DNA from 3 places in the Blastochloris viridis genome. Region 1 is predicted to be linked to each of the others. Evidence: riboswitches for the same ligand, from Rfam matches in the RefSeq annotation. Region 1 holds a riboswitch; each other region holds the start of a gene.
What was found. A riboswitch is a leader RNA that binds a small molecule or an ion and turns the genes downstream of it on or off. The one in region 1 is predicted to bind cobalamin.
Positions count from the first base shown of each region.

Region 1 (6,414 bases):
GTTCGACCGCTGGCCGCCACCTCGCGCTTGAGGTCGTCGACCAAAGAGCGGTCGTTCCAACGACAGCGGCAGTCGGATCCGGCACAGACCGCGATCACTGCCCCGGCCTCGGACCCGCTTTCCGACGCCGATGAGCGGCGTTCGGCGCCGGCCGCCGCGTGCCGCCTGTGCCGGCCTGCCGCCGGCGGGGCGTCGGCCCGGCCCTCCCCCAGCGCCCTCGCCAGCCCTCTCAGCAGGGCGGCAAGGCCCGCGGAACCGCAGCCTCCCGCCCGGTTTCGCTGGTGTCCGCCGCCGTGGCGGTGTCGCCGGCGGCGCCCCATTTCGATCTGCATGATATATCCTCGTACGTTTCGATGAGATTTCGATACATCTAATCGCCATCGAAAACAAGTCTGCCGACGTCGATTTGACGCCAGCCAAGGCGCCGGCGGGCGCGGCGGGATCGGAATTGTGTTTTTGATCAAGGAGATGGCGCCAGATGGTCGCGTCAATGGCGACCGGGCGCGCCGGCCGACGCGCGCCGTCACCGAGCGCGGCGCCAGCGCGCGGGAATTCTTGTCGTTGAATCAGACGCTTAGGACGACGCCACCGTGCTCGCCTGCCCCACCAGCTCCGCGTCGGCGCAGCCGGCGACGCGGAACGGCTGCAGCCGGGAGGTCACGCCCAGCGCCGCGAGCTCGCTGCAGAGCCGCGCCAGCGCGACCTCGTCGAGCAGTGCCGGGTGGACGGTGGTGCGCAGGTCGCAGGCGACGCCGCTGGCAAGCAGGAGCTTCAGGCTGGCGCGCGCCGCCTCGCCGCTGCCGGCGACGCCGGTGATGCGGGCGTAGTCGTCGAACGGCGCCTTGATATCGAAGCCGACCCAGTCGACGAGCGGCAGCAGCGCGGCAAGCCGCTCCGGCGCCGGGCCGCCGGTGTGCAGGCCGACGCGAAACCCCAGCGCCCGCACCTCCCCGGCCGCCTCCGTCAGCGCCGCCTGAACCGATGGCTCGCCGCCGGAGAACACCACGCCGTCGAGAAGGCCGCGGCGGGCCGTAAGGAACGCCAGCACATCAGGCCACGCGACCTGCTCGGCGCCGCGCGGCGGCAGCAGATGCGGATTGTGGCAGTAGCGGCAACGCCACGGGCAACCCTGCAAGAACACCGTGGCGACGAGTTGGCCCGGCCAATCGCAGCACGACAGCCGCGCCAGCCCGCCGATGCGCAACTCAGCCAAGCTCGGTCTCAAGCTTCACCCGCCCCTCGCTGAAGCAGCGCCGCTCGGCGAACTCGCCTTGCTTGCCGCGATTGAACGACGCCACCGGGCGGTGATAGCCCATCACCCGCGTCCAGATTTCGCAAGGCTGGCGTTCGCTATCCTTCAGCTCAATGACGGGCTTGAGGTCGGCGGGAGACGGCATATGGGTCATGGCGGGCTCCAGTTCAGTTAATGGGCTGCGGCGTGCTGCTTGCGAGCGATCAGCTCGGCGTCGCATTTCGGGCAGAAAGCGTGCTCACCTTTAATGTAGCCGTGTTTGGGGCAGATCGAGAACGTCGGCGTTACGGTGAGATAAGGCAGTCGGAAGTTTTCCAGCGCCCGCCGCACCAGTGTCTTGCACGCCGCGGCGGAGGAAATGCGCTCCCCCATATAGAGATGCAGCACGGTGCCGCCGGTGTACTTGCGCTGTAGTTCGTCCTGCCGCGCCAGGGCCTCGAACGGATCGTCGGTGAACCCGACCGGCAGCTGGCTGGAATTGGTGTAGTAGGGCTGGTCGGGCGTGCCGGCCTGCAGGATGCCGGGGAAGCGCTTCCTGTCCTCCCGCGCGAAGCGGTAGGTGGTGCCCTCGGCCGGCGTCGCCTCAAGGTTATAGAGGTGGCCGGTCTCCTCCTGGAACGCGGTGATGCGCGCGCGCAGATGGTCGAGCACCCGCACCGCGAAGGCGTGGCCGAACTCCGTGGTGATGTCCTCGGCGTCCGCAGTGAAGTTGCGGATCATCTCGTTGATGCCGTTGACGCCGATGGTGGCGAAGTGGTTGCGCAGCGTGCCGAGATAGCGCCGCGTGTAGGGAAACAGCCCGGCGTCGATGTGGCGCTGGATCACCTTGCGCTTGATCTCGAGGCTGGTGCGCGCGATCTCCAACAGCGCATCGAGGCGCGCGAACAGCTTGGCGTCGTCACCGCGGCTGGTGTAGCCGAGCCGGGCGCAGTTGAGCGTGACGACGCCGACCGACCCGGTCTGCTCGGCGGAGCCGAACAGGCCGTTGCCGCGCTTGAGAAGTTCGCGCAAGTCGAGTTGAAGCCGGCAGCACATCGAGCGCACCATGTGCGGCTTCAGCTCGGAATTGACGAAGTTCTGGAAGTACGGCAGCCCGTATTTCGCCGTCATCTCGAACAGAAGCCCGGCGTTCTCACTCTCCCACGGAAAATCGGGGGTGATGTTGTAGGTCGGGATCGGGAAGGTGAAGACGCGGCCCTTGGCGTCACCTTTGGTCATCACCTCGATATAGGCGCGGTTGATGCCGTCCATCTCGACCTGGAGATCGCCGTAGGTGAAATCCATCTCCTCGCCGGCAATCACCGGAACTTGGTCGCGCAGGTCGTCGGGGCAGGTCCAGTCGAAGGTGAGATTGGTGAACGGCGTCTGGGTGCCCCAGCGCGAGGGCACGTTGAGGTTATAGACCAGTTCCTGAATGCACTGGCGCACCTCGGCGTAGGACAGTTGGTCCTTGCGCACGAACGGCGCGAGATAGGTGTCGAACGAGGAAAATGCCTGGGCGCCGGCCCACTCGTTCTGCAGCGTGCCGAGGAAGTTGACGATCTGGCCGACCGCGCTGGAGAGGTGCTTCGGCGGCGCCGCCTCGACCTTGCCCGGCACGCCGTTCAGGCCCTCCATCAGCAGCGTGCGCAGCGACCAGCCGGCGCAATAGCCGGCCAGCATGTCGAGGTCGTGGATATGAAGATCGCCCTCGCGGTGGGCGCGGCCGACCTCGGGCGGGTAGACGTGCGACAGCCAATAATTGGCCACCACCTTGCCGGAAACGTTGAGGATCAGCCCGCCCAGCGAATATCCCTGGTTGGCGTTGGCGCTCACCCGCCAGTCCGCCCGGTCGAGATATTCATTGACCGAGGTTTCGACGTCGACCGCCGTCCTGGCGTCGCGGCGCAGGCGGGCGCGCTGCTCGCGATAGACGATGTACGCGCGCGCCGTGGCAAAATGGTCGGCCGAGATCAGCACCTGCTCGACCACGTCCTGGATCTGCTCGATGTGCGGTGCCTGACCCTGGAAGCGGTGGGCGAGCACCTTGATCGCCTGCTCGGCCAGCCGGGCGCTGTCCGGCCGGTCGAACTCGCCGGTTGCCTTGCCGGCGCGCTCGATGGCGACGCGGATCTTGTCGCCGTCGAACACCACCGGCTGCCCGGTTCGCTTGATGACGTTGGACGGCAGAACGACGGGATCGGCGGGGGACATGGCGCTCCTCGGCACGGAGTTTCCTCGGCAGAACGGGCGGAGGACACCGGAGGCCGTGGCCGGCAGGCGGCGACAGCCGCAGGCGCCGGTCCGCGCTCCGCCGGGACACCCCGCCCGAGGACGTCGATGCGGGAACCGAAATCGCATGGCGATCCCAGTTCGTCCTTTCGCCAAAACCCCTGCTCGAGCGAGGGCTGTTGGCGATCGGAATACGAAACGCCGGCCCAAACAGGCCGGCTTCGTACCGTGCTGCGGCAGGTCTCCTGGCTCGCGGGTCGTTGCCTTCGTCCGTCTTCCCGGAACCCTCAAGCCCCAGTGACTTCACATGGACGTCGGCTCGCCGCTCACAGTTGCGGGGGCAGCGCCGGACTTGCACCGGCTTCCCTCTTAGCCCCAGATGTTGATCATCGCGGGGACCGAGGCACTATATGCTGTAGCTTTGTCGCCTGAGTCGAGTCAAGAACGCGTCCCCCGCCGGCTGTGAACGGCGTCAGCCGGCGGTATCCACCGCCACGACCGGCCGAGCCGGGATCGGATGGTGGCGATCATCGACCGCCACCATCACGAACTGGCCATGGCCGCATAAACGCCGCGCACCGGTGCCCAGCGTTTCGGCCCACATCTCCACCGTAACCGTCATCGACGTGTTGCCGACCGCGCTGACCCGCGACACCAATTCGACGATCTCGCCTTCGTGGACGTGGGCGGTGAAATCGACTCGTTTTGCCGCGGCCAACACCACCGAGCGGCGGCAATAGCGCGTCGCCACCACGAATGCCGCCTTGCCCATGGCGGCAAGCGCGTTGCCGCCATAGAGGCTGCCGTAATGGCTGGTGTGCTCGGGAAACACCAGCTCCACCGAGCGCAGTTCAGCGTCCGGCTCCACCATCGGCGCCGGCTTGAGCTGTGGCAATTGGCCGCCGAGGCCAGCGAGTTCGCCGACCGCGACCATGTTGAACACGCCACCGCCGCAGCGGCGGCGCTCGCCGGTCAGCGGCGCCTCCGCCACCATCTCGACCTCTGCCGCCAGCGAACGGCGGCCGACTTTGACCACCCGTCCGGTCAGCTCGATGATATCGCCGAGCCGGCCGGGCGCCTTGAAGTCGATGCCGTCGCACGATGCGGTGACGAAATCGACCGGAGCGTGGCGCGTCGCGGTGATGAACGCCACCTTGTCCATGTGGGCGAGGCCAATGCCGCCGAACAGCGTGCCGTGGTGGTTGGTGTCGCCGGGAAAGACGATATCGACCAGCCGCGTGGCCCGCACCACCTGCCCCCTCATTCAGCTGCCTCCGCCCTGTTGGCGCGCATCTGCCGCGCAGCCTCCATCATGTTGACCAACGCCGGGCGAACTTCCTCCCAGCGCCGCGTCTTCAATCCGCAGTCCGGATTGACCCAGATCTGATCCGGCGACAACCGGCGCGCAGCCTTCGTCAACAGTTCTATCATCTCGGCGGTGGTCGGCACGCGGGGCGAATGGATGTCGTAGACGCCGGGACCGATCTCGTTGGGATAGTGGTAGAGCGCGAACGCCTCGAGCAGTTCCATCTTCGAACGCGAGGTTTCGATCGAGATGACGTCGGCGTCCAGTGCCCCGATCGAGTCGATGATGTCGTTGAACTCGGCGTAGCACATGTGGGTGTGGATCTGGGTGCCGTCGCGCACGCCCGCCGCGGCAAGCCGGAAGCAATCCACCGCCCAATCGAGATAGGCACGCCACTCGGCGCGGCGCAGCGGCAACCCTTCGCGCAGCGCCGGCTCGTCGATCTGGATGACCTTAAGACCCGCCGCCTCGAGGTCGGTCACCTCGTCGCGCAACGCGAGCGCGATCTGCCGGCAGACCTCGGCGCGCGGCAGGTCGTCACGCACAAACGACCATTGCAGCATGGTCACTGGGCCGGTGAGCATGCCCTTCATCGGCCGCGACGTCAGCGATTGGGCAAAGCTCGACCACGCCACCGTCATCGGTGCCGGACGGGAGACGTCGCCGAAGATGATCGGCGGGCGCACGTAGCGCGAGCCATAGCTCTGCACCCAGCCGTGCTTGGTGAAGGCGTAGCCGGCGAGCTGCTCGCCGAAATACTGCACCATGTCGTTGCGCTCGAACTCGCCATGGACCAGCACGTCGATGCCGATGTCCTCCTGCCATTTGACTGCCGCCTCGGTCTCCCGACGCAGGAAGGCGTTGTAGTCGTCCTCGCCCAGCTCGCCCTTGGCGAACGCCGCGCGTGCCTTGCGCACCTCCGCGGTCTGCGGGAACGAGCCGATGGTGGTGGTCGGAAACTGCGGCAGCTTCAGCGCCTCCCGCTGCACCGTTTGCCGCTCCGGGTAAGGGTTCGCCCGCCACGACATCCACGGCTCGACCGCCGCGGTGCGCGCCGCCACCGCCGCATCGTGCACCTTGGTCGAAGACCTCCGCGAGGCGATCGCCGCCGCCGCGTCGTCGAGCTCGCCACGCACCGCGCCGCGGCCCTGGGCCAGCGCCTTGCCGAGCACGGAAAGCTCGCCCATCTTCTGCAGCGCGAATGCCAGCCAGCGCTTGAGGTCGGGGTCGATGTCGGTCTCAAGTTCGAGATCGACCGGCACGTGCAGCAGCGAGCACGACGGTGCGAGTTCCAGGTGATCGGCACCGCGGCGGCCGACCACCGGCTCCAGCCGCGTCAGGATGGCGTCGAGATCGGCGCGCCAAATATTACGGCCGTCGATCACACCAAGCGACAGCACCAACCCGCGCGGCGCCTTGGCCAGCACATCGCCCAACTGCTCCGGCGCCCGCACCAGATCGAGATGCAGCCCGGCCACCGGCAGCGCCAGCGCGGTTTCCAGATTGCCGCCGAGCCCGCCGAAATAGGAGGTCAGCATAATCTTCAGCTTGGGCAGCGCGTAGGCGATCATGCCATAGGCTTCGCGCAGCGCCCGCCGCTCGGCGTCGGAGAGGTCGAGCACCAGGCACGGCTCATCGAGCTGCA
Region 1 covers NZ_CP012946.1:2,332,366-2,338,779, forward strand. The annotation lists gene BVIR_RS10240 ((2Fe-2S) ferredoxin domain-containing protein) at 1-44, opposite strand, end outside; gene BVIR_RS10245 (anaerobic ribonucleoside-triphosphate reductase activating protein) at 575-1,213, opposite strand; gene nrdD (anaerobic ribonucleoside-triphosphate reductase) at 1,206-1,406, opposite strand; gene BVIR_RS10255 (ribonucleoside triphosphate reductase) at 1,424-3,445, opposite strand; cobalamin riboswitch at 3,682-3,881, opposite strand; gene BVIR_RS10260 (acyl-CoA thioesterase) at 3,936-4,727, opposite strand; gene metE (5-methyltetrahydropteroyltriglutamate--homocysteine S-methyltransferase) at 4,724-6,414, opposite strand, start outside.

Region 2 (6,414 bases), 1.8 Mb from region 1:
TCCGTCAGCTGTTTGGTGAGCCCGGCTCATCCAATGGAGCGGCCGAACACCGCGTCGCCAAGGATGATGTCGGGTTACATCAGTGGCCCTGATGAGCGACCATTCTCGGCCTCATGCTGAGGAGGCTGCGAAGCAGCCGTCTCGAAGCATGGGCCGGGCAGGCCGAACCTCAGGACGCGTATCAGGCGATGTGGCCGTGGCGGATGGCCTCGGCCACCGCCTGGGTGCGCGAGCCGGCGCCCAGCTTGCGCATCGCGGCGTTGAGGTGGGCGATCGCGGTGAATTCGCTGATCAACAGCCGGTCGCCGATCTGGCGGGAGGTGAAGCCTTCCGAGCACCACGCCAGGCACTCGCGCTCGCGCGGGGTCAGCGGACCCGGCTCGCTCGCGGTCGGCAGCCCGGCGGCGGCGGCGTGCAGCGCCGGGGCGACCAGCTCGATCACCGCCGATTCCGTCGGCGAGAACGCCTCGTGGCGGTAGATCACCACGGCGCCGACCGGCCGGCCGAAATGGCGGATCGGCACGCCGACGAAATGACGCCCGGCGCCTTCCTTCACGGTTTGCAGCCGGCGGGCGGCGATGAGGTCGGGCGTCGCATCCGCCAGCACGGTGTCGGAAAACAAGCCGGGCGACCGCCGCATCACCAGCACGGTGGGGTCGGTCTCGAACCAGCGAGCGCCGAGATAGTCGTGCAGCAGCCCCTCGGGCCAGGTGCTGGCGAGCACCGTGCCGGTGCCGATGCCCCGTCCGGGCTGCGGCAGGCCGGCCATCGAATAGCGCTCGAACGGCGCCATCCGGTGCAGCGCCGCGAGGTGGGCCGACAACAGCCTCCCACCCTCGCTGCCCGCTTGTGGGGCGGCGAGGATGGCGGCAACCTTCTCGGCAACGACGCCGCACGCCTGCATAATTACGGATGATATTTGATTGGCGGCGTTTTGCAACCTTTCGGCGAAACGCGGGCGTCGCCCACGAGGCGCCGCCGGCGTCCCGCCGTCAGCGGAACACCACGGTCTTGGTCCCGTTGGGCAGCACGCGGTGCTGGGTGTGCCAGCGCACCGCGCGCGACAGCACCCGGGTCTCGATGTCGCGGCCGATGGTGATCAGCTCGTCCACCGTCAGGGTGTGGTCGACCCGCTCGACGTCCTGCTCGATGATCGGGCCCTCGTCGAGGTCCTTGGTGACGTAGTGGGCAGTGGCGCCGATCAGCTTCACGCCGCGGGTGTGGGCCTGATGGTAGGGCATGGCGCCCTTGAAGCTCGGTAGAAACGAGTGGTGGATGTTGATGGCGCGCCACGCCAGCGCTTCGCACAGCTTGGGCGACAGGATCTGCATGTAGCGGGCGAGCACGATCAGGTCGATCTTGAGGTCGTCGACCAGCTTGATGATCTTGTCCTCTTGCTGGGCGCGGGTCTCGTTGGTCACCGGCAGATGGTAGAACGGAATGCGGTGCCAGCCGCTCATCTGCTCAAGGTCGCGGTGGTTGGAGATGATCGCCGGAATCTCGATCCGCAGGCTGCCGCTGAGGTAGAGATACAGCATATTGTTGAGGCAGTGGCCCTGCTTGGAGACCAGCAGCAGCACGCGGTCCTTGCGGCGCTCGTCGTGAAAGCCCCACTTCATCGAGAACTTGCTGGCGATCGGCGCGAACTTCGGGGTCAGATCGGCGAACGACAGCCCCGGCGGCAGCAGGAACGCCGTGCGCATGAAGAACTGGCCGGTCTCGATGTCACCGAAGTGCGACGACGAGGTGATGAAGCACTCGTGATGGGTCAGAAATCCGCTGACCTCCGCCACCACGCCGATGCGGTCGGGACAGGAGATCGTCAGCGTGAACTGCGGTTGCGCCGGCTCGGAAGAAGCCTGCACGATCTGGGACTGCGGGAGCGGTAACTGCATAATCGCGTGTCCGTACTCGAAGCCGCCGGGTTAGCGGGCGGGATCGATGCAACGGAACCCCGGGGGTCGGGCTCTGCCGCGTCGAGGGATGGAGTCGCGTATCATCGACGAGCAGAACGCGCCTGGGGCCGACCTCGGCGCGGCAATGCCCGCGGCCACGGATTAGCACTCTCCGCGGCCGCTGGCACCCGGATTTCGCCCGGCATACGCATCATGACCGAGACCATGATGTCGCGCCGGCGGTATTTGCGGCGAAACGCCGGGGGCCTGCGTGCCGTTTTTTGGCAGGGCGGAGACCGGGGTCAGGTCAGCGTGCCCGTGGTGTCACCGATGGCCTCGGGCGAGCCGGGCGCTGCGGTGACGGGACGCGGACGCGGCGGGGCGCCAAAGCCCGGACGTGCTCCGAAGCCCGGCCGACCGCCACGAGCGTCACGCGCCGGGCGCTTGGGCGCCGGCAGCAGACCTTCGCGCTGGGCCTGCTTGCGAGCGGCCTTGCGCATGCGACGAACGGCCTCGGCCTTTTCGCGGGTCTTGCGCTCGGAGGGCTTCTCGTAGGCCCGCCGCTGCTTCATCTCGCGGAAGACGCCTTCCCGCTGCATCTTTTTCTTGAGGACTTTGAGGGCTTGTTCGACATTGTTGTCGCGGACGAAAACCTGCAAACGATGTTCCGATCTTTGGGTTGTGCTGCGCGGCCAGCCGGGTACGACGGCGGCAGCCTGGGAAATGCGGTTGCTTATCACGTCCGGCGGGCAACGCTGCGAGAAAACGCGGCCTGCCGCCGAAAATTCGCCATTCTACCTACTCCAGGGTGTTCCTCTGCGAGGAAACCCTTGTGGCTCGGGCCGCCAGCGCCTATATCCCCGCCGGTATCGAACTTTGGCCGGACGATCGGGCCGTTCCGCCCAGGCTTAGCCGGGCGCACGTTCTCAAGTCTTTCCAAACATCGACGAACCTGGAGTTGCGGAACGCGCGCTGTTCTGCGATCACGTGCACCTGACTGGCGGAGGAGACACCACATGATTACCGGCACCGTGAAATTCTACAACGACCAAAAGGGCTATGGCTTCATCCGTCCCGACGACGGCAGCAAGGACGTGTTCGTCCACGCCACTGCGCTCGAGCGTGCCGGCATCCGCGGCCTCGCCGAGGGCCAGAAGGTGACCTTCGACACCGCCGAGGACCGTCGCACCGGCAAGGTCGCGGTCAACAACATCCAGCCGGCGTGATCGCCGGCGGCCCGGCATGCCTTGAGGGTCGGGCCGCGGCTGTTGCGCGACGGATCTGACGCAAGGGAACTTGCGTAACGGATTTTCCGCGGAGGCCTGCCCTGACCCAGGGCGGCGCTGAGTGCGCGCGGAGAAACTCCACAGTCGACTCACAACGGCCGCGCCCGGTTACCGGGCGCGGCCGTTGCCGTTTCGACCGGGCGATTGACGGCGCCGGCCCGGCCGGGTTAGCTGGCGGCATAGTTCCAGCATCCCGGAACACGGTGAAAATCCGTGGCGGACCCGCCGCTGTAATCGGGGACGCCGCTTCGACGGCGAGAGCCAGCCACTGACGGGGACCACCCGGTCGGGAAGGCGCGAGGCGGCGGTCGATCCGAGAGCCAGAAGACCTGCTGGAACGTCAGATCGGGCGAAATCCGATGGCAAAGGGTTTCGGCAGTCCCGCGTGCGCTTGCGCGCGGCCGCTGCCGAACGCCCGGTCGCCAACATGGAGCCCGAGGAATGGACCACACCGCCACTGCCACCACCCGCCCCGCCGCCGCTCAGCCGGCGCCGCGCCCCGCCGTCATCGCCATCCGCAAGAGTTGCGACAGCGAGGGCACCGGCCTGTCGCACTTCGTGCTGATGGACAAAGAGGCTTTGAAATGAACGCGCCGTTCGATCCGACGGCGCTCGGGACGGCCCCCTCGCGGGGCCGTTTCGTCAACAGCGGCATGGGGCCTCAGCTTCAGCCCTACGACATCGGCCACCCCACCCATATCGCGCTGATCTCGCCCGACACCGCGTTCTGGGCGCTGATCGCCAAGGACCAGCTCGCCGACACCCTGGCCGGCGGCGCGCTGCTCGAAGGCTATCGCGCCAGCGCCGACGCCTTCGGCCGCGAGATGGCGGCGCTCAGGTTCGGGCTCAAGCCCTCGGCGGTCTATGTCAACGCCACCGAGCGCTGCAACCTCAACTGCACCTATTGCTACATCCCGGCCGAGATGCGGCGGGACGGCACCGACATGGATGCGCCGACCCTGCTCGACGCACTGTCGCGGCTCGAGCGCTATTTCCGCCGCCACATGCCGGAGGGGCGCAAACCGCAGATCATCTTCCACGGCGCCGAGCCGATGATCGCGCGGGACGCCATCTTCCAGGGCATCGACGCCTTCAAGGACCGCTTCCGCTTCGGGGTGCAGACCAACGCCACGTTGCTCGACGACAAGGCTATCGCCTTCCTTACCAGCCGCGGCGTCGGCATCGGCCTGTCGCTCGACGCCCCGGTCGCGGCGATCGCCGACCGCACCCGCGCGAACTGGAGCGGCGCCGGGGTCTATAACAAGGTGGTCGAGGCGATCGAACGGCTGAAGGGCTATCCGGCCTTCAACGTCATCTGCACCATGAGTTCGCAGAACCTGGACCAGCTCGATGCCATGGTCGAGTTCCTGCACGCCCGCGAGGTGCCGGCATGCATGCTCAACGTCATCCGCTGCACGCTGCCCGGCGCGCGCACGGTGCGGCCCGACGATGCGCCGCTGGCCGAGGCGTTCATCGCCGCGCTGGAGCGCAGCCACGCGCTCTATCGCCAAACCGGCCGCAAGCTGGTGGTGGCGAACTTCGCCAACATCCTGATCGGCATCCTGGCGCCGACCGCGCGGCGGCTGATGTGCGACATCTCGCCGTGCGGCGGCGGGCGGGCGTTCTTCGCGTTGGTGCCGAACGGCGATCTGTTCCCGTGCAGCGAGTTCATCGGCCTGCCTGAGTTCAAGGGCGGCAACCTGTTTGCCGACGACATCGACGAGGTGCTGGCGCAGCCGGCCTTCACCAAGGTCTCCGGCCGCAAGGTCGAGGACATCGCGCCGTGCCGGGGCTGTGCCATCCGCCATTTCTGCGGCTCGCCGTGCCCGGCCGAGGCGCACGAGATGAACGGCGGCATGGATCGCACCGGCGCCTATTGCGAGTTCTACGAGGAGCAGACGCGCTACGCCTTCCGGCTGATCGCCGAGGGCCGCCACGCCGACTTCCTGTGGGACGGCTGGGACGACGGCACCGAGACGGTGTTCGACGCAGCTCGGCTGGGCTGTTGACGTCCGCCGCATCATCCCGGCCGAAGCGCAGCTTCGTGCCGGGATCGGGTGCGGCAGGGAAACGATACTGAAAACGGTCCCGGCTCGGCGCTTCGCGCCGTCCGGGATGGACGAAATCGAACGGCTGCCTGAATTGGATTGAAGGCCCCGGTGTTTTGAGCCGAGTCGCTTTGCCAGCGCGGCGTTCGGGTCTATCGCAGGGCCGATGTCCATTTGGCGGATAATTGCTGGATGATCGGCCGCGTTGTTCTCAGCCTTCTCGGCATCCTGCTGCTCGTTTGGGGCCTCGGCACGCCGCTGGTGGCGATGTTCGGCGCCGAGGCTGAGGGCCGCGTCACCCACGTCCGCCGCCAGGGCGGCGAGCGCGGCGAGGCGGTGCCCAACCGCTACACCTACGCCATCGCCTATGAGTTCCGCTTGCCGGACGGTACCACCGCCGAGGGCGTCACCCAGCGCGTGGGCGATGCGTTTTCGCCCCGCCTTTCCGAAGATGGCCGCCCGCTCAAGGTGCGCTACCTGCGGCATTTTCCGCGCATCAGCACGCTGGGCTGGCGGTGGGAGAACGCGATCGAGAACCTGATCGTTGGCGCAGTGGGAGGCCTCCTGATCGTGCTGCCGTGGCGCAGGCGAAAGGTGGCCGCAACGCGGGCGTGCCGTCAGGCGTGACGGGGCGTTGCTGCTTTGAAGCGTCTTCGAGCTTCGTCATCCCGGCCGAGCGCAGCGAGAGCCGGGATCGGGTGCGGAAGGGGCGCGATACTGAAAACGATCCCGGCCAAGCGCCGGATGCGGGGCATCCGGCGCCCGGCCGGGACGATGACCTCGTCCGCTGCAATCCGTCCCAGCGCCGCGGCTTCAGACTCGGCGCGCTGCGCTCAGCTCATCAGCCGCGGCATCGCCGGCTCCGCGGGGCCGGCGATCTCGGCGCGGATGTCGATGATGGCGTTCTTCCCGTCGACCCGCACCACGGTCGGGCAATGGCCGCGAGCCTCCTCGGCGGTCATGTCGGCGAAGGTGGCGAGGATGACGAGGTCGCCCGGCTGGTTGCCGTGCGCCGCCGCGCCGTTGATGCAGATGACGCCGGAGCCGCGCGGCCCGTCGATGGCGTAGGTGACGAGGCGGGTGCCGCGCGTCACGTTCCACACGTGCAGTTCCTGGTTCGGCAGCATGCGCGCGGCGTCCATCAGGTCGGCGTCGATGGTGCAGCTGCCCTCGTAATGAAGGTCG
Region 2 covers NZ_CP012946.1:451,490-457,903, forward strand. The annotation lists gene BVIR_RS02040 (helix-turn-helix transcriptional regulator) at 182-904, opposite strand; gene purU (formyltetrahydrofolate deformylase) at 993-1,895, opposite strand; gene rpsU (30S ribosomal protein S21) at 2,198-2,554, opposite strand; gene BVIR_RS02055 (cold-shock protein) at 2,912-3,121, shown strand; cobalamin riboswitch at 3,377-3,510, shown strand; gene cbpA (modified peptide precursor CbpA) at 3,623-3,769, shown strand; gene cbpB (peptide-modifying radical SAM enzyme CbpB) at 3,766-5,190, shown strand; gene BVIR_RS02065 (DUF3592 domain-containing protein) at 5,422-5,856, shown strand; gene panD (aspartate 1-decarboxylase) at 6,063-6,414, opposite strand, start outside.
Region 2: linked by a shared signal. The riboswitch ahead of cbpA (modified peptide precursor CbpA) and the one ahead of BVIR_RS10255 (ribonucleoside triphosphate reductase) in region 1 are both predicted to bind cobalamin.

Region 3 (6,414 bases), 940 kb from region 1:
TCGTTGCCATCGGCCAGGATACGCCCGGCGCTCGGCTCGGCGAGGCGGTTGATCATGCGCAGCAGCGTCGACTTGCCGGCGCCCGACCGTCCGATGATGCCGATGAAGCCGCCGGTCGAAATCTCCAGCGACACGTCGGCAACGGCGAACTTGTCGCCAAACCGTTTGGACACCCCGTCCAGAACCAGCACATCATCCTCCGCGGGAGGCGCCATCCGAACGCCGGCGAACGGGCAGGCGAATATCGGCGCAACCTTGCGGCAACCGGCCAGTCCGGCCTGAGGCGATCAGGCCGGCCGCTGACCGAGGCCGTTTCTTCACCGAGTCCTAGCCAGTCGGCACGACAGCGCGATGACGGCGCAACGGCGTGGGCAACGCCCGGCGAGGCGAAGCTTTGTCGGCAGCCGACCAGCCCATTGTCGTCGGTCGGTCACACGACCGTGGCAGGCATCTGATCGGGATCCGGGCAGTCGCCGCGCGGTCCTGCACGCCGTTCGCCGAGCGCCGCCGCGACGGCGGCATGCCCGGCGAGCCGACGGCCCTCCAGAGGCGAGACCTCCGATGACGCGCCCGTCCGACACCCCGCAGGTCGACCCGACCGCACAGATCCGCGACTGCCGGCTCGGCCACTACACCGCAGTCGGCGCCCGCACCAAATTGCTCGAGAGCACGCTCGGCGACTATTCCTACATCGTCAACGACGGCGAGGTCGCCTACACCACCGTCGGCAAGTTCTGCTCCATCGCCGCGATGGTGCGGATCAACCCCGGCAACCACCCGATGACGCGGGCGACCCAGTCGCATTTCACCTACCGCGCCTCGAGGTATTTCGCCGGCGAAGACGACGAGGCGTCCTTCTTCGAGTGGCGGCGCGGCTTTCCGGTCACCATCGGCCACGACGTCTGGATCGGCCACGGTGCCATCGTGCTGCCGGGCCGGACCGTCGGCACCGGCGCTGTGGTGGCGGCCGGTTGCGTGGTCACCAAGGACGTCGCCCCCTACACCATTGTGGTCGGCAACCCGGCGCGGCCGCTGCGCCGGCGGTTCTCCGAGACCCTCGCCGAGCGACTGGTGGCGCTCGGATGGTGGGAGTGGGATCACGCCCGCCTCCACGCCGCCCTGCCCGATTTCCGCGCACTGAGCGCCGAAGCGTTCCTCGACAAATACGAAGCCGCTGCTTACATCCCGGCCGAATGACCACACGTTACGCGCTTTATTTCGCCCCGCTCCACGACCGCGCCTTGTGGTCGTTCGGCTGCACCACCATCGGCTGGGACGCCGAAGCCGCTGCGGCTTTTCCGCCGCAACCGCCGACCTCCGCACTCGCCGCGGGCTGGGCCGAGGCGACCGCCGAGCCGCGCCGCTACGGCTTCCATGCCACGCTGAAGGCGCCGTTCGCGCTGGCTGAAGGCACGAGCATCGACGACCTGCTCGAGGCGGCGGCGACCTTCGCCGCCGCGCCGCGCGCCATTCCCGAGGTGCGCCTTGAGACGCGCGTCATCGCCGGCTTCGTGGCGCTGACACCGGCCGAGCCGAGCGAAGCGCTCGGCGCCCTCGCCGGCGACTGCGTGCGCACGTTCGACCGCTTCCGCGCCGCGCTGACGCCGGAGGATCGCGCCCGGCGCGCGCCGGAGCGGCTGTCGCCACGCCAACTCGGCTATCTCGACCGCTGGGGCTATCCGTTCGTGTTCGAGGAGTTCCGCTTCCACATGACGCTGACCGGCCGCCTGGCGCCCAAAGCCGCCGAGGCAGCGTGCCTCGCTCTCGCGAGCGCCCACGGTGCCGCCTGCGGCGAGGGGCCGGTCGAGATCTCCACCCTTGCGCTATTCGTACAATCCGCCCCCGACGCACGATTCCGCATCCTGTCGTCGTGGCCGTTGCGGAACGCGTGACCCGCCGCCGGCGGTTGGAACCTGAAACGCGGCAGCGGCGTTTGGTCCGGTTCGATCGCCGGGATCATGAGGTTGGATGCGATGACGAAGATCGATCGCCGCGCCGCGCTGACTGGATCGCTCACCCTCGCTGCCGCCGGCAGTCTCGCCGCGACCAAGGCACAAGGCCAGGCTGGAGCCGCACGCGAGGGAACCACCCTCGTCACGCCGGAGCCGCTATCGCAGGCACCCGGCTTCTACCGCTACAAGGTGGGCAGCCTCACCGTCACCGCGCTGCACGATGGCTTCTCCCTTCGTCCGCTCGACGCCTCGTTCGTACCCAACGCCGCGCTGGACGAGGTGACGCGGGCGCTGGCCGAGGCTTTCCTGCCGACCGACGCCGTCCCGCTCACCTTCACCGCGCTGCTGGTCGACACCGGCAGCCAGCGCATCCTGATCGACACTGGCACCGGCGGCCGGTTGGGCCCCACCAGCGGCCAGCTCGCCGCCAATCTGGCGGCAGCCGGCGTCGCGCCGGATTCGATCCAGACCGTGGTGATCAGCCATTTCCACGGCGATCACATCAACGGCCTCAAGACCGGGGACGGCGCGCTCGCCTTTGCCAAGGCCGAGGTGCTGGTGCCGCAGCCCGAGTGGGCCTACTGGATGGACGACGGCATGATGAGCCGCGCCCCCAAGCCGCTGGAGGGCAATTTCCGCAATGCCCGCCGCGTGTTCGGCGACATCGGCGAGCGGGTAAGGCGGTTCGAGTGGGGCCAGGAGATTGCCGGTGGCATCTCCGCCATCGACGCCCCCGGCCATACCCCCGGCCACACCGCTTTCCTGCTGTCCTCCGGGCGCGAGGAACTGCTGGTGCTGTCCGACACCGCCAACCATCCGGCGCTGTTCGTGCGCCATCCCGGATGGGCGGCGGTGTTCGACATGGATTGGGACACTGCGCGAATGACGCGCCGCAAGCTGCTCGACCGTGCCGCGGCCGAGCGGGTGCGCGTCGCCGGGTTCCATTTCCCGTTCCCGGCCAACGGCCACATCCTGCGCGAGGGCTCCGGCTACCGCTTCGTGCCGGTGCAGTGGTCGGCACAGGTGTGATCCCGCCATCAAGGCCGGGGCGTTTCGCCGTTTCCGGACACCGATTTGGCCGAAGCTGTTTCGGTGGATCGCGCCAAGACCTAGCGGAAACTTCCCATGCGGAAACATGGTGCCGGGCGGCATCGCTGATCTGCCGCCAGGCCGGCTTGCGTCCCGTCATCGGCATCCCATCTGGACGCCATGAGCACGACCCACCTGCATTGGACCGACACCTTCGACCCCGCCGATCCCTATGAGCGGGCTGCGCTGCAGCGGCTGTCGGTGCTGGCACAATTGCTCGACAGCGCGTTCGAGGTGCCCGGCACCAAGGTTCGGCTCGGGCTGGACGCCATGATCGGCCTCGTTCCCGGCATCGGCGACGCCATCTCGGCGGCGCTCGGCTCCTATCTGGTCTACGAGGCCCGTCAGCTTGGCGCGCCGAACCATCTGGTCGCCCGCATGGCCGGCAACGTGATGCTGGATTTCGCGCTCGGCGCAGTGCCCGTACTTGGCGACGCGGCCGATGTGCTGTTCCGCGCCAACAAGCGCAACATGGCGCTGCTGCAGCGCCACCTGGAGCGCAAGGCCCGCCGGCGCACCATCGACGGCACCGCCACCCGGCTGTAGCCGCCGCGCCGGCCCGCCATGGCCGCGGCCGGGCATAACGGTGGCAGAACCGTGGCCAAGCCTTGACAACACCTTAACGAAACTGCGAATTGGCCCTGTGCAGGTGGGCCGGTGCATCCGGCCCAGGGAACACGGTGAGGACGGCCGCGGAGCGGCTGGACGAATCCGAGGCTGCCCCCGCAACTGTGAGCGGTGAGCCAACCGTCGATACGCCACTGGAGGTCCAGCTCTGGGAAGGCGGCGGCAGGCGATGACCCGCGAGCCAGGAGACCGACCTGTGCGAGTCACCTTCCGGCGTGCGGGGCGCGCGGCCGGGGCGGTCTCTCCGCTCGGTGACAGTGGAACTGTCGCGGAGGGTCGGCCATGCGCCACGCCTTGAGCTTTGAACGATGCCAGCGCTGGGCGAAAGCCTGGGCCGCCGCGATTCCTGTCGATCTTCTGGCTCCCGGAGATGCGTCATGGCGGCGTCCGCCCGCTCGGCTTTGCATAGCTTTCTGCTTACGACCTCGTTGATCCCGCTCGTCGCACTGCCGGCGCTGGCGCAATCTGACAACGATCTGCCCGAACTCGTGGTCACCGCCAGCCAAGTGCCGGTGGAAGCCTCCAAGGTCGGGTCGGCGGTGACGGTGATTCGAGGCGACGAACTGCGTGCCAACGGCATCACCACGGTGCCCGACGCGCTGCGGCAGGTCGCCGGCGTCGCCGTCGGCACCACCGGCCCGCGCGGCGGCCTCACCGAGGTGCGCATGCGCGGCATGAAGCCGACCCACCTCATGGTGATGATCGACGGCGTGAAGGTGAACGGCGTCGACAACAACAGCTTCGACTTCGCCGGCTTCCTGGTCGACGACATCGAGCGCATCGAGGTGCTGCGCGGCCCGCAGTCCGGCGTGTGGGGCGCCGACGCCCAGGCCGGCGTGATTTCGGTGATCACCAAGAGCGGCCGCGGCCTGGCCAAGCCGGAACTCACCACGCGCGCCGAGATCGGCACCCGCAATTCGGGTGGCGCGGCCGCCTCGGCACGCGGCGCGGTCGGCCCGGTCTACGGCGCGCTGACGGTGTCGAACGAATCGACGCGCGGCTTCAACGTCTCGCGCTGGGGCTCGGAAACCGACGGCAGCCACGCCACCGTGGTGTCCGGCAAGGCCGGTGTCGACTTCAACGAGTATTTCAATCTCGAAGGCTCGGTCCACTGGATGGACCGTGCGACCAAGACCGACAATAGCGACTATGCCACCATCGGCTACCTGCCGGACTGGACGCCCATTCCGGCCAATCCGGCGACCTATGGCCGCGTGGTCGACAAGGCCGACACCTCGGCCTACGACAATTTGTCGGCGAGCGCGGTCGGCACGCTGAAGCTGTGGGATGGCCGCTGGACCCAGACCTTCGGCATCAAGTCCTTCGAGCACAATCTGGATTCGCGCTCGCCGGAGTGGGGCAACTATTTCTACAACGGCCAGCGCACCACGCTCGACACCAAGGGCGCACTGAAGTTCGAAACACCTTGGCTGGCCGGCGCCCAGAATACCCTCGCCATCGGCGCCGATTACCAGGACGAGGACTATCGTCAATCGGGCCCCTATGTCGATCCGACCTGGACCGCCGGCCTGTCGCGGTCGCAGACCGGCCTGTTCGCTGAGTATCTGCTCGATCTGCCGACCGGGCTCGCGCTCTCGACGGCGGTGCGCCACGACGACTTCGAAGTGTTCGAGGATGCCGATACTTGGCGCGTGACGGCCTCGCAGACGTTTTCCACCGGCACCCGGCTGCATTCCTCGGTCGGCACCGGCGTCACCAAGCCGACCTTCCTGCAGCAGTTCGGCAGCATTCCCGGCACCTTCGTCGGCAATCCTGACCTCAAGCCCGAGCAGTCGACCGGCTGGGATACCGGCGTCGAACAGACCCTGATCGACGGCAAGCTGTTCTTCGACGTCACCTATTTCTGGATGGACCTCACCGACGAGATCCGCACCGTCACCCTCGGCAGCGGCCTCAAAAGCGCGGTCAATTCGCCGATGAGAACCGAGCGCCAGGGCGTCGAAGTCGCGCTCAAGGCCGAGCCCCTGCCGTGGTTGTCGCTGGAGGGCACCTACACCTACACCGACGCCGATGCCTACGACACCGCCCAGCAGACCGTGCTCGGCGCCACCCGCATTCCGATGCACGCCGCCTCCGGCCGCGCCACGGTGAAGTTCGCCGATGGCCGCGGGCGCGCAACTGTAGCGGTGGTGTTCAACGGCTCGATGATGGACACATACTATGGCCTCAACACCGAGCGGGTCGAACTCGGGTCCTACACCCTGGTCAACGCGTTGATATCGTATGACCTGACGCCGCAGACCACGATCTACCTGCGCGCTGACAACATGTTCGACGAGACATACGAGGAGGTCTACTCGTACCTGTCGCCCGGCGCGGTGGTCTATGCCGGCCTCAAGGTCAAGCTCGGCGGCGAGGCCGAGCCGAAGGCGATCGCCGCCCGTTACTGACCGCTGCAGTCCTGCCGCCGCCCGGCGCGGCGGCAGGAACGCAGGACTGCCAGCTGCGCTTTTCGGGCTCCGCCGACCCGATCGAGCCGGCCAGCCGCTCAACGGACGGTCGACCGGGACCCACAACGATCGCAGAGAGGCGTCTTCACCGCTGCCCGCCGGCGAAAAGCCCCTCGCCCCGCGCCGGCGGTCGCCGCCGTCACTCGGCTGTTTCGGTGATGATCCAGGCGAGATAGGCCGGCTCGCCACCGGTCACCGGCACCACCACGATGGCTGGGGTCTTGTAGGGGTGGCGCGCCCTCACCGCCGCCACCACGGCGTCGGATCGCGTCGTG
Region 3 covers NZ_CP012946.1:1,392,543-1,398,956, reverse strand. The annotation lists gene phnC (phosphonate ABC transporter ATP-binding protein) at 1-191, opposite strand, end outside; gene BVIR_RS06195 (DapH/DapD/GlmU-related protein) at 562-1,197, shown strand; gene BVIR_RS06190 (DUF1045 domain-containing protein) at 1,194-1,892, shown strand; gene BVIR_RS06185 (MBL fold metallo-hydrolase) at 1,974-2,981, shown strand; gene BVIR_RS06180 (DUF4112 domain-containing protein) at 3,162-3,587, shown strand; cobalamin riboswitch at 3,672-3,880, shown strand; gene BVIR_RS06175 (TonB-dependent receptor plug domain-containing protein) at 4,046-6,079, shown strand; gene cutA (divalent-cation tolerance protein CutA) at 6,279-6,414, opposite strand, start outside.
Region 3: linked by a shared signal. The riboswitch ahead of BVIR_RS06175 (TonB-dependent receptor plug domain-containing protein) and the one ahead of BVIR_RS10255 (ribonucleoside triphosphate reductase) in region 1 are both predicted to bind cobalamin.